One region of the Salipiger sp. PrR002 genome, then DNA from elsewhere that is predicted to be linked to it. Evidence: riboswitches for the same ligand, from Rfam matches in the RefSeq annotation. Region 1 holds a riboswitch; the other holds the start of a gene.
The links. A riboswitch is a leader RNA that binds a small molecule or an ion and turns the genes downstream of it on or off. The one in region 1 is predicted to bind thiamine pyrophosphate.
Positions count from the first base shown of each region.

Region 2: it holds a riboswitch for thiamine pyrophosphate, as region 1 does, so the genes downstream of both, thiC (phosphomethylpyrimidine synthase ThiC) here and G0A00_RS20640 (thiamine ABC transporter substrate binding subunit) in region 1, are expected to answer to the same signal.

Region 1 covers NZ_JAAGOU010000028.1:32,533-37,479, reverse strand. Annotated here, with positions in the region: gene G0A00_RS20650 (methyl-accepting chemotaxis protein) at 1-1,773, shown strand, start outside; gene aroC (chorismate synthase) at 1,902-3,002, opposite strand; TPP riboswitch at 3,172-3,281, shown strand; gene G0A00_RS20640 (thiamine ABC transporter substrate binding subunit) at 3,333-4,313, shown strand; gene G0A00_RS20635 (thiamine/thiamine pyrophosphate ABC transporter permease ThiP) at 4,289-4,947, shown strand, end outside.
Region 2 covers NZ_JAAGOU010000001.1:109,384-114,330, reverse strand. Annotated here, with positions in the region: gene thiC (phosphomethylpyrimidine synthase ThiC) at 1-1,401, opposite strand, end outside; TPP riboswitch at 1,531-1,649, opposite strand; gene fabD (ACP S-malonyltransferase) at 1,858-2,793, opposite strand; gene G0A00_RS00520 (ABC transporter substrate-binding protein) at 3,101-4,324, shown strand; gene G0A00_RS00515 (ABC transporter permease) at 4,450-4,947, shown strand, end outside.

The DNA.
Region 1 (4,947 bases):
AGCCTCGATTTCGGCAATGATCTCAGGCGGCAGACCTCGGTGCTGATGGCGGCGCAGGGGCGGATCGATCATGCTGGCACGGCGATTCTGCATTTCGAACACAGCGGCACCGAACCGCTGGACGATTTGCGGGCCGATCTTCTGTCGCTGCAGACACTTATCGATGAGTCCAGCAGCGCGTTCCTCGCCCCGGACTCGCGCGAAGCGCGCCGGCCCGAGATGCACACGCGGCTGCAGACGGTTGGGGCCATGGCCACCTCGCTGGTGCCCCAGATCGACACGCTGACCATCCCTGGCTTCACCATATTCGAGCGGGATGCCCATATCAGCACCGTCCTTCTTCCCGCGCTCGACAAGGCGCGCAAAGAGGTCAAAGAGATGCGCGATGCGCTGCGCACTCAGGCCGAGCGCGCCGACAGCATGGCGCGGACCGCGATGGACACAGGCTTCCTGTTGCTCATTGGCGCGAACGGTCTGGCCGTCACCCTGTCGCTGATCTGCGTCGTGGTCTTCGGCAAACTGCTCGCGCGCCCCTTCCAAACCGCTGCCCGCAGCGTCGAGCGTATTGCCCAGCAGGACTTCGAGACCGAAATCGAAGGGCTCGAGCGCGGCGACGAGGCGGGATCCATCGCGCGCAACCTTGAAGCGCTGCGCGACCGCCTGCGGCAGGCCGAAGCCGACCGTACGGAGGAGCAAGCCGCCAACGACCAGAGGCTCGCGCTTTTCAGCGCCCTTGGTGACGCCATGGGCGGGCTGACCCGCGGCGAGACGGGTCATAGGCTCGACGCGACCGACTGGCGACTGTTGGGCGACAACGCCGTGCGCCTGTGCGAGAATTTCAATGCGCTTGCACAGGGCATCAGCAGCCTTGTCGCCTCGCTGCGCGCCTCCACCGACACGGTCCAGCGCAACTCTCAGGAACTCTCCTCCATGTCGCGGGAAATGTCCCGGAGATCCGAGGTGCAGGCCGCCACGCTCGAGGAATCCGCCGCAGCGCTAGAGCAGCTCTCGTCCAGCGTACGCGCCGCGGCAGAACGTGCCGAAGATGCCGACCGCCGCGTTGGCGAAGGGCGCCGCCGCGCCGAGGAAGGCGGCGCCGTGATGGAAAAGGCGCTGACGGCCATGGGCTCCATCGCCGCCTCTTCCGACCAGATCACCCAGATCATCGGTGTGATCGACGACATCGCCTTCCAGACCAATCTTCTGGCGCTCAACGCGGGCGTCGAAGCGGCCCGTGCCGGAGAGTCGGGCAAAGGCTTCTCGGTCGTCGCTTCGGAGGTCCGCTCTCTGGCACAGCGCGCTTCGGAGTCGGCAAGAGAGATCAAAGCGCTGGTGTCCAACAGCTCGCAGCAGGTGAAGGATGGCGGGCAGTTGGTGGAACAGACGGGCACCGCGCTCTCGGACATCGTGCGCAACGTCAGCGAGGTATCGGATCTCGTCGCCGAGATTGCCACCGCCGCCAAGGAGCAAGCGGCGGGACTGCAGGAAATCAACGTGGGCGTGGCGGAACTGGACAAGGTCACGCAACAGAATGCCGCTATGGTCGGCGAGACCAGCACCGCAAGCGATCAGCTCAGCAGCGAAGCGGAACGCCTTTCCACACAGCTCAATCGCTTCATGGGCGTCGAAGCCGCGGATACGCAGGATGTCACGCCGGTGGCCGCGCCTATCGAAAGCTTCGAGCCTGCGCCGCCCTCGGTTCCGGCTGCCCAATCCCAGCCCACACCAAAGCGCGCCGTCGCGGGCGATGACGTGAGCTGGGAAGAATTCTGACCGGGGGCTTCTTGCGGGTCTCTGCGGCGCTGGGTGACCCGCTTTGATCGCCCCCCGCCCCTTAGAGCTCCGTAGCGTGCCTGACGCCACAGGCAAAAGCGACAGAGGCAGTAGCAGTGGCGCCCAGATCAGCCGATCTGACCGCGATTGGACCCAATCTGACCGCGGTGCAGCAGAAGGTGATCGAGGATGACACAGGCCATCATCGCCTCACCTACCGGCACCGCGCGAATGCCGACGCAGGGATCGTGACGGCCCTTGGTGACGATGTCGGTTTCCTCGCCGCCCACCGTCAGCGTCTTGCGCGGCGTCAGGATCGAAGATGTCGGCTTCACCGCGAAACGCACCACCACGTCCTGCCCGGTGGAAATCCCGCCCAGCACCCCGCCCGCGTGGTTCGAGCTGTAGACCGGCCCATCCGGCCCCATGGTGATCTCGTCGGCATTGGCCGAGCCGGTCAACGCAGCCGCAGCCATACCTTCGCCGATTTCCACGCCCTTCACCGCGTTGATCGACATCATCGCCGCCGCCAGATCGGTGTCGAGCTTGCCGTAAATCGGCGCGCCCAGCCCCGCGGGCACGCCGCGCGCGACCACCTCGATCACCGCGCCGACGCTGTCGCCGGACTTGCGCAGACCGTCGAGATAATCCGCCCAGCCCTCGGCGGTTTCGGCATCGGGGCACCAGAACGGGTTGCGCGCGATCTCCTCCCAGTCAAAGCGCGAGCGGTCGATCGCCTGCGGGCCCATCTGCACCATGTAGCCGGTGATCGACACACCCGGCGCCAACTCGGCCAGCGCCGCCCGCGCCAGACCGCCCGCAGCCACCCGCGCCGCCGTCTCACGCGCCGAAGAGCGCCCGCCGCCGCGATAATCGCGGATGCCGTACTTCTGGTAGTAGGTGATGTCGGCGTGCCCGGGGCGGAACTTGGCCGCGATCTCGGAGTAATCCTTGGACCGCTGGTCGGTGTTCTCGATCATCAACTGAACCGGCGTGCCGGTGGTCTGCCCTTCGAAGACGCCGGAGAGGATTTTCACCGCATCGGGCTCGCGCCGCTGGGTGGTGTATTTGTTCTGCCCCGGCTTGCGCAGGTCCAGCCAGCTCTGCAGCGTGGCTTCGTCGATCTTCACGCCCGGCGGGCAGCCGTCCACCGTCGCGCCTAGCGCCGGGCCGTGGCTTTCGCCCCATGTGGTCACACGGAAGAGATGGCCGAAAGTGTTGAGGCTCATGGGGATGTCTCCTGTGTCGGGCCGCGGGGTCTGCTCGCCAAGCCTGTTAGGCCAGCGCGGCCCCTGTCTCAAGGAATTTCCGCAACAAACAGCGACACAAGACGACACCGGACGACACTGGGCACTGCGCGCAATTCCCTTGTCAGAGGCCCCGACCCCGGCTAGGTCTTGCGCTACCTCGGGGTGCCGCGCGATCCGCGCCGGCTGAGATGCGATCCACGCGAACCCGTTGAACCTGACCCGGTTAGCACCGGCGGAGGGAAGGTCACGGCCCAAGGCCCCACGCGCCCCGGCCCATCTTGCCCTCTCGCCGCAAATTTGGAGGATGCCATGAAGGCCATCAGTTTTGCAGCGGGATGTCTCTTTGCCAGCACGGCGCTGGCGCAAGAGCCCGTTCTGACCGTCTACGCAGGCGATTACGTCGTCTCGGAATGGGGCCCCGGCCCGAAGATCGAAGAGATGTTCGAGGCGCGCTGCGGCTGCGATCTGCAGTTCAAGCCCGGCGACCTGCTGCCCCGCCTGCTGCTCGAAGGTGATCAGACCGAGGCCGATGTGGTCTTTGGCCTCAACACCGATGTGACCAAGAAGGCCCGCGAAAGCGGCCTCTTCGCCCCGCATGGCGTGGACCTCTCGCCGCTCACCCTGCCGATCGACTGGACCGACGACACCTTCCTTCCCTACAACTATGGTGAGACGGCCTTCATCTACGACACCACCCGCCTGTCCGAGCCGCCCACCAGCTTTGCCGAGCTGCTCGACGCGCCGGATGATCTGAAGATCGTCATCCAAGACCCGCGCAGCTCGATCTCGGGCCTCGCGATGGCGCTCTGGGTCGAGGCGGTGTTTGGCGATGAGGCCGAAGATGCCTGGCGCAAGCTGGCGCCGAAGATCCTCACCGTCACCAAGGGCTGGTCGGAAAGCTACGGCCTTTTCACCGATGGCGAGGCCGACATGGTGCTGAGCTACACCACCTCGCCCGCCTATCACATCATCGCCGAAGAGGATTACACCAAGAAGGCGCTGATCTTCCCCGAGGGCAATTATTTCATGGTCGAACTGGCCGCGAAACTTGCCAACACCGATCAGCCCGAGCTGGCTCAGGACTTCATGGATTTCATCCTGACGCCCGAGTTCCAGCAGATGATCGCCACCGGCAATTGGTCCTTCCCCGCCGCCCTGCCGCACGAGGACTGGCCGGAAGGGTTCAAGGAGCTCGAACTGCCGAGCAAGGTTCTGTTCTACTCCGAGGACGAGGCCGCCGCGCTGCGGGATGAGGCGATCGAGGCATGGCGTCGCGGCCTCTCGCAATAATCGCGGCGCTTGCCGCGGGCGGGCTGGTGCTGGCACTGGTGCTGGGCCCGGTCGCGGCGGTGCTGGCGCGGGCTGGTGGCTGGGGCAGCCTTGGCCCCGGCGACTGGCAGGCGCTGCGCTTCACGCTCTGGCAGGCCTGTCTTTCGGCGCTGTTCTCGGTGGCGCTGGCGATCCCGGTCGCTCGCGCGCTGGCACGACGGCGCTTTCCGGGGCGCGGGCTGCTGATCTCGCTTCTGGGTGCGCCGTTCATCCTGCCGACGATCGTGGCGGTGCTGGGGCTGCTGGCGGTCTTTGGCCAGAACGGCATGGTCAACGCGGCCCTGCGGGCGGTCGGACTGCCCGGCTTCAGCATCTACGGCCTGCACGGCGTGGTGCTGGCGCATGTGTTCTTCAACCTGCCGCTGGCGACCCGGCTGCTGCTGCAGGGCTGGCTGGCGATCCCCGCCGAACGCTTTCGCCTCGCCGCCTCGCTGGGGCTGTCGCCATGGGCGATGCTGCGCACCCTCGAGGCGCCCATGGTGCTGCGCATCGCGCCCGGAGCCTTCGCGGTGATCTTCGTGATCTGCCTGTCGAGCTTCGCGGTGGCGCTGACGCTGGGCGGCGGCCCGCGCGCCACCACGGTCGAGCTGGCGAT
Region 2 (4,947 bases), on a different contig from region 1:
GCACAGCATCGCCGTGCCGAACCAACCGATCATCGCAGCCCCGATGCCGCTGGTGATGTGGTCATAACCCGGCGCGATATCCGTGGTGAGCGGCCCGAGCGTGTAGAACGGTGCCTCGCCGCAGGTCTCCAGCTGTTTGTCCATATTGGCCTTGATCTTGTGCATGGCCACATGGCCCGGCCCCTCGATCATCACCTGACACTCGTGCTTCCACGCCACCTGCGTCAGCTCGCCCAGCGTTTCCAGCTCGGCGAACTGCGCCTGATCGTTGGCGTCGGCGATAGATCCGGGGCGCAGCCCGTCACCCAGCGATAAGGACACGTCATAGGCCCGCGCGATCTCGCAGATCTCCTCGAAATGCTCGTAAAGAAAGCTCTCGCGGTGGTGGTGCAGGCACCATTTGGCCATGATCGAGCCGCCGCGGCTGACGATCCCGGTCACCCGGTTCACCGTCATCGGGATCATGTGCAGCCGCACGCCCGCGTGGATGGTGAAGTAATCCACCCCCTGCTCGGCCTGCTCGATCAGCGTGTCGCGGAACACCTCCCACGTCAGGTCTTCGGCGAGGCCGCCGACCTTCTCCAGCGCCTGATAGAGCGGCACCGTGCCGATGGGCACCGGCGCGTTGCGCAAGATCCAGTCGCGGATGTTGTGGATGTTGCGCCCGGTCGACAGGTCCATGACCGTGTCGGCGCCCCAGCGCGTCGCCCAGACCATCTTCTCGACCTCCTCAGCCATCGAGGAGGTCACCGCCGAGTTGCCGATATTGGCGTTGATCTTCACCAGAAAGTTGCGCCCGATGATCATCGGCTCAAGCTCGGGGTGGTTGATGTTGGCGGGGATGATGGCGCGGCCCCGGGCGATCTCATCGCGCACGAACTCCGGCGTCACATGGTCGGGGATCGACGCGCCCCAATCCTGCCCGTCCCGTTCCAGCTGCGCCTTGGCGGCCTTGCGCCCGAGGTTCTCGCGGATGGCGACGAACTCCATCTCCGGCGTGACGATCCCGGCGCGGGCATAGGCCATCTGGGTGACCGCTTTGCCGTCCTTGCCCCGGCGCGGCGCGTGGCGGACCGGAAACTCGGGCACCAGACGCGCGCCTTCGGCAAAGCCGTTGTCCTCGGGCTTCACGTGGCGGCCATCGTAGCTTTCGGTGTCGGCGCGGGTGCGAACCCAGCCCTCGCGCAGGCGCGGCAGACCGCGGTCGATGGCGATCTCGGCACCGGGATCGGTATAGGGGCCGGAGCTGTCATAGACGGTGACCGGCGGCTCACCGGCGGACGGATGCAGGTCGATCTCGCGCATGGGCACGCGGATCTGCGGGTGCAGCGTGCCCTTGTGCCAGACGCGGCGCGAAGCGGGCAGCGGCCCGCAGGTGACTGTTGGGGTCAGGTCTTTCATCGGTCGGAGCCTCCAAGCTCAAAGCGGTGGAGACCCAGTTCCGGTGCGTGAATGGGGTGACATTGCTGCGGCCAAGGCGCGGGTCTGCCCCGCTTGTCCTATCCGCAAGAACCGGGGCGCAGAGCCCCCGGCAACGCCAGTGCACCATCCCTACGCCAGTATGAACTGGATCAGGTTCGTCGGGTCACTGCGCTGCGCGGACGCCAGCAGAATCTCAGCCCCTTGTCGGGACCCCCCGGGTGAGTGGCGCCACCCTGCGGCGAGTCGGGTCGGGCGTCAAGGTGCGGCCTCGGCCCGGCGGAGCGCGGGCGAAGGCGAAGGCGAAGGCGGTCGGAGGCGTATTTGTGGAACAATGAAAGGCGCTGGTCGCGCCCAGCATGCACACGCCCGGAATGCACGAAGGGCGGCGCCGCATGGCACCGCCCCTGTTTTCTTTTGGCAGAGCTGAGGCGTACCTCAGACCGCTTCGAGCGCGGCCTTCACGTCGTCGGGCGCGCCGATGTTGCGCAGCGTGGCCGGGCGGTGGATGCGCTTCACCATGCCCGAGAGCGCCTTGCCCGCGCCAATCTCCCAGAACTCATCCGCGCCCTGCGCGACCATATACTCGACCGACTCGCGCCAGCGCACCGAGCCGGTGACCTGCTCGACCAGCAGCGCGCGGATGCGGGCGGGATCGGTCACGGCCTCGGCGATCACATTGGCCACCAGCGGCACTTTGGGCGCGGTGATATCCACCTGCTCCAGCGCTTCGGCCATGACCTCGGCGGCGGGGGCCATCAGTGCGCAGTGAAAGGGGGCGCTCACCGGCAGCAGCAGCGCGCGTTTGGCACCCTTCTCCTTGGCGATCTCCACGGCGCGTTCGACCGCCGCCTTGTCGCCCGAGATCACCACCTGCGACGGGTCGTTGTCGTTGGCCGCGGCACAGACCTCGCCTTGCGCGGCCTCTTCTGCGACGGCGCGGGCGGTGGCCAGATCGAGGCCCAGCAGCGCCGCCATGGCGCCCTGACCCACCGGCACCGCCTGCTGCATGGCCTTGCCACGGGTGCGCAGCAATTTGGCCGCATCGCCGACGCTCAGCGCGCCTGCGGCGGTCAGCGCCGAATATTCGCCCAGCGAGTGACCCGCGACGAAGCTGGCCGCCCCGATCTCGATGCCCTCTGCCTCGAGCGCGCGCATGGCCGCCAGCGAGGTCGCCATCAGCGCGGGCTGGGCGTTTTCGGTGAGGGTGAGCGTCTCGATGTCGCCGTCCCAGATCAGCGACGAGAGGCTCTCGCCCAGCGCCGCGTCCACCTCGTCGAACACGGCTTTCGCCGCCGGATAGGCCTCGGCCAGCGCCTTGCCCATGCCGATGGTCTGCGCCCCCTGACCGGGGAAGATGAAGGCTCGCGTCATGATCGTCTCTCCTAAGGCTCGCGCGGTCGGGTTCTGGCGCGCTTTGGCGCGCAGTCCTAGCGCCAAGCGCCCCGTCGCGCAACGCCCCCGCTGAGCGCCCCCATAGGCTTCTTCTCTTCAAAAATACGCCGGGGGAGCCGCGCCCCGGCGCGGCGGGGGCAGCGCCCCGGCGCGGCGGGGGCAGCGCCCCCGGCAGTGGCGCCCACCGAAAACTCCCGCACAGCACCTTGGTAAGAGGCGACGTTCCGGCGTAAGAGGGTCGCAGCGGCCTGCCCCCCGCGCCGCGCAACAGGAGAAAGACGCCGCAATGACCCTGCTTCGACGCACCGTTCTCGCCACCGCCGCCGCGCTGGCGCTGATCCCGGCCGCCGCGCTCGCCCAGGACAGCACGGATGCCCCGATCAAGATCGGCGACATCAACCACTACAAGCGCCTTGCAGCCTTCGCCGAGCCCTACCGCAAGGGCATCGAACTGGCGGTCAGCGAAATCAATGCGCGAGGCGGCGTGCTGGGCCGTCCTCTGGAGTTCGTCTTTCGCGACGATCAGGGCGATCCCGCCGAGGCGGTGCGCATCGCCGAAGAACTGATGACCCGCGACGGCACGGTGATGCTCACCGGCACGATCCTCAGCAACGTCGGGCTCGCGCTCAGCTCCTACGCCGCCGAGAAGCAGCATGTCTATCTCGCCTCCGAGCCGCTGGCGGACACTCTGGTCTGGAGCTCGGGCAATCCCTACACCTTCCGACTGCGCACCTCGACATGGGTGCAGGCGGCGATGCTGGCCGAGCAGGCGGCAACCACCGACGCCATCCGCTATGCCACCATCGCGCCGAATTACGCCTATGGCACCGAGGCGGTCGAGGCCTTCAAGGCAAACCTCAAGCGGCTCAAGCCCGAGGTGGAGTTCGTCGCCGAGCAATGGCCCGCGCTGTTCAAGATCGACGCCGGCGCCGAGGTACAGGCGCTGGAGCGCGCCAAGCCCGACGCGATCTACAACGTCACCTTCGGCACCGATCTGGCCAAATTCGTCCGTCAGGGCACCGACCGCGGCCTCTTCGACGGGCGCGACGTCTACGGGCTGCTGACCGGCGAGCCGGAGTATTTCGAGCCGCTTGGCGAGGAAGCCCCCGAAGGCTGGTTCGTCACCGGCTACCCTTGGTACGATTTCGCCGCCGACACGCCCGGCGGTGCTTTCGTCGCGGCCTACGAGGAAATGTTCGGCGAAACGCCGAAGAACGGCAGCAACGTCGGCTATCTGACCGCGCTCTCGGTCGCCGCCGCCATCGAACGCGCGGGCAGCACCGAGACCGAGGCGATCCGCGAAGCTTTCGAGGGGCTCGACATTCCCGACACGCCGATCGGGCCGTTGCACTACCGCGCGCTCGACAACCAATCGACCTTGGGCGCCTTCACCGGCACCACGGCGCTGAACGATGCGGGCGAAGGCGTGATGGTGGACTGGTCCTACAAGGACCCCACATCCTACATGCCCTCGGACGAAGATATCCGCAAAATGCGCCCCGCCGACTGAGGCGCTTCGGGGGAGGCCGCGCAGCCTCCCCCTTTCATCTTTCCGCAAATACTCCGGGGTGAATTGGCCGTAAGGCCAAGAGGGGCAGCGCCCCGCCCCCTTCCCCCATCCGAGCCTTCCCCACCATGGCCTTCTTCCTCGCCCAGTTCCTGACTGGCCTCGCCAATGCCGCGGCGCTGTTTCTCGTGGCCTCAGGGCTGTCGCTGATCTTTGGCGTCACGCGGATCGTGAATTTCGCGCATGGGTCCTTCTACATGCTCGGGGCCTTCATCGGCGTGACCCTGATGGAGGTGCTGCCCGGCGCGGTCGGCTTTTGGGGGGCGATCGTACTGACCGGGCTCGCGGTGGGGCTGATCGGCGCGCTGGTCGAAGTGATCGTGCTGCGCCGCGTCTACCGCGCGCCAGAGCTCTTTCAGCTTGTGGCCACCTTTGGGGTGATCCTCGTCATTCAGGATCTGGCGCTGATGATCTGGGGTGCCGAAGACCGGCTCGGCCCGCGCGCGCCGGGGCTGCGCGGGGTCTGGCGCATCTTCGGCGAGCCGGTGCCCAAGTATGACATCGTTCTGATCGCGCTCACGCCGGTCATCCTGCTGGCGCTGTGGTATCTAATCACCCGCACCCGG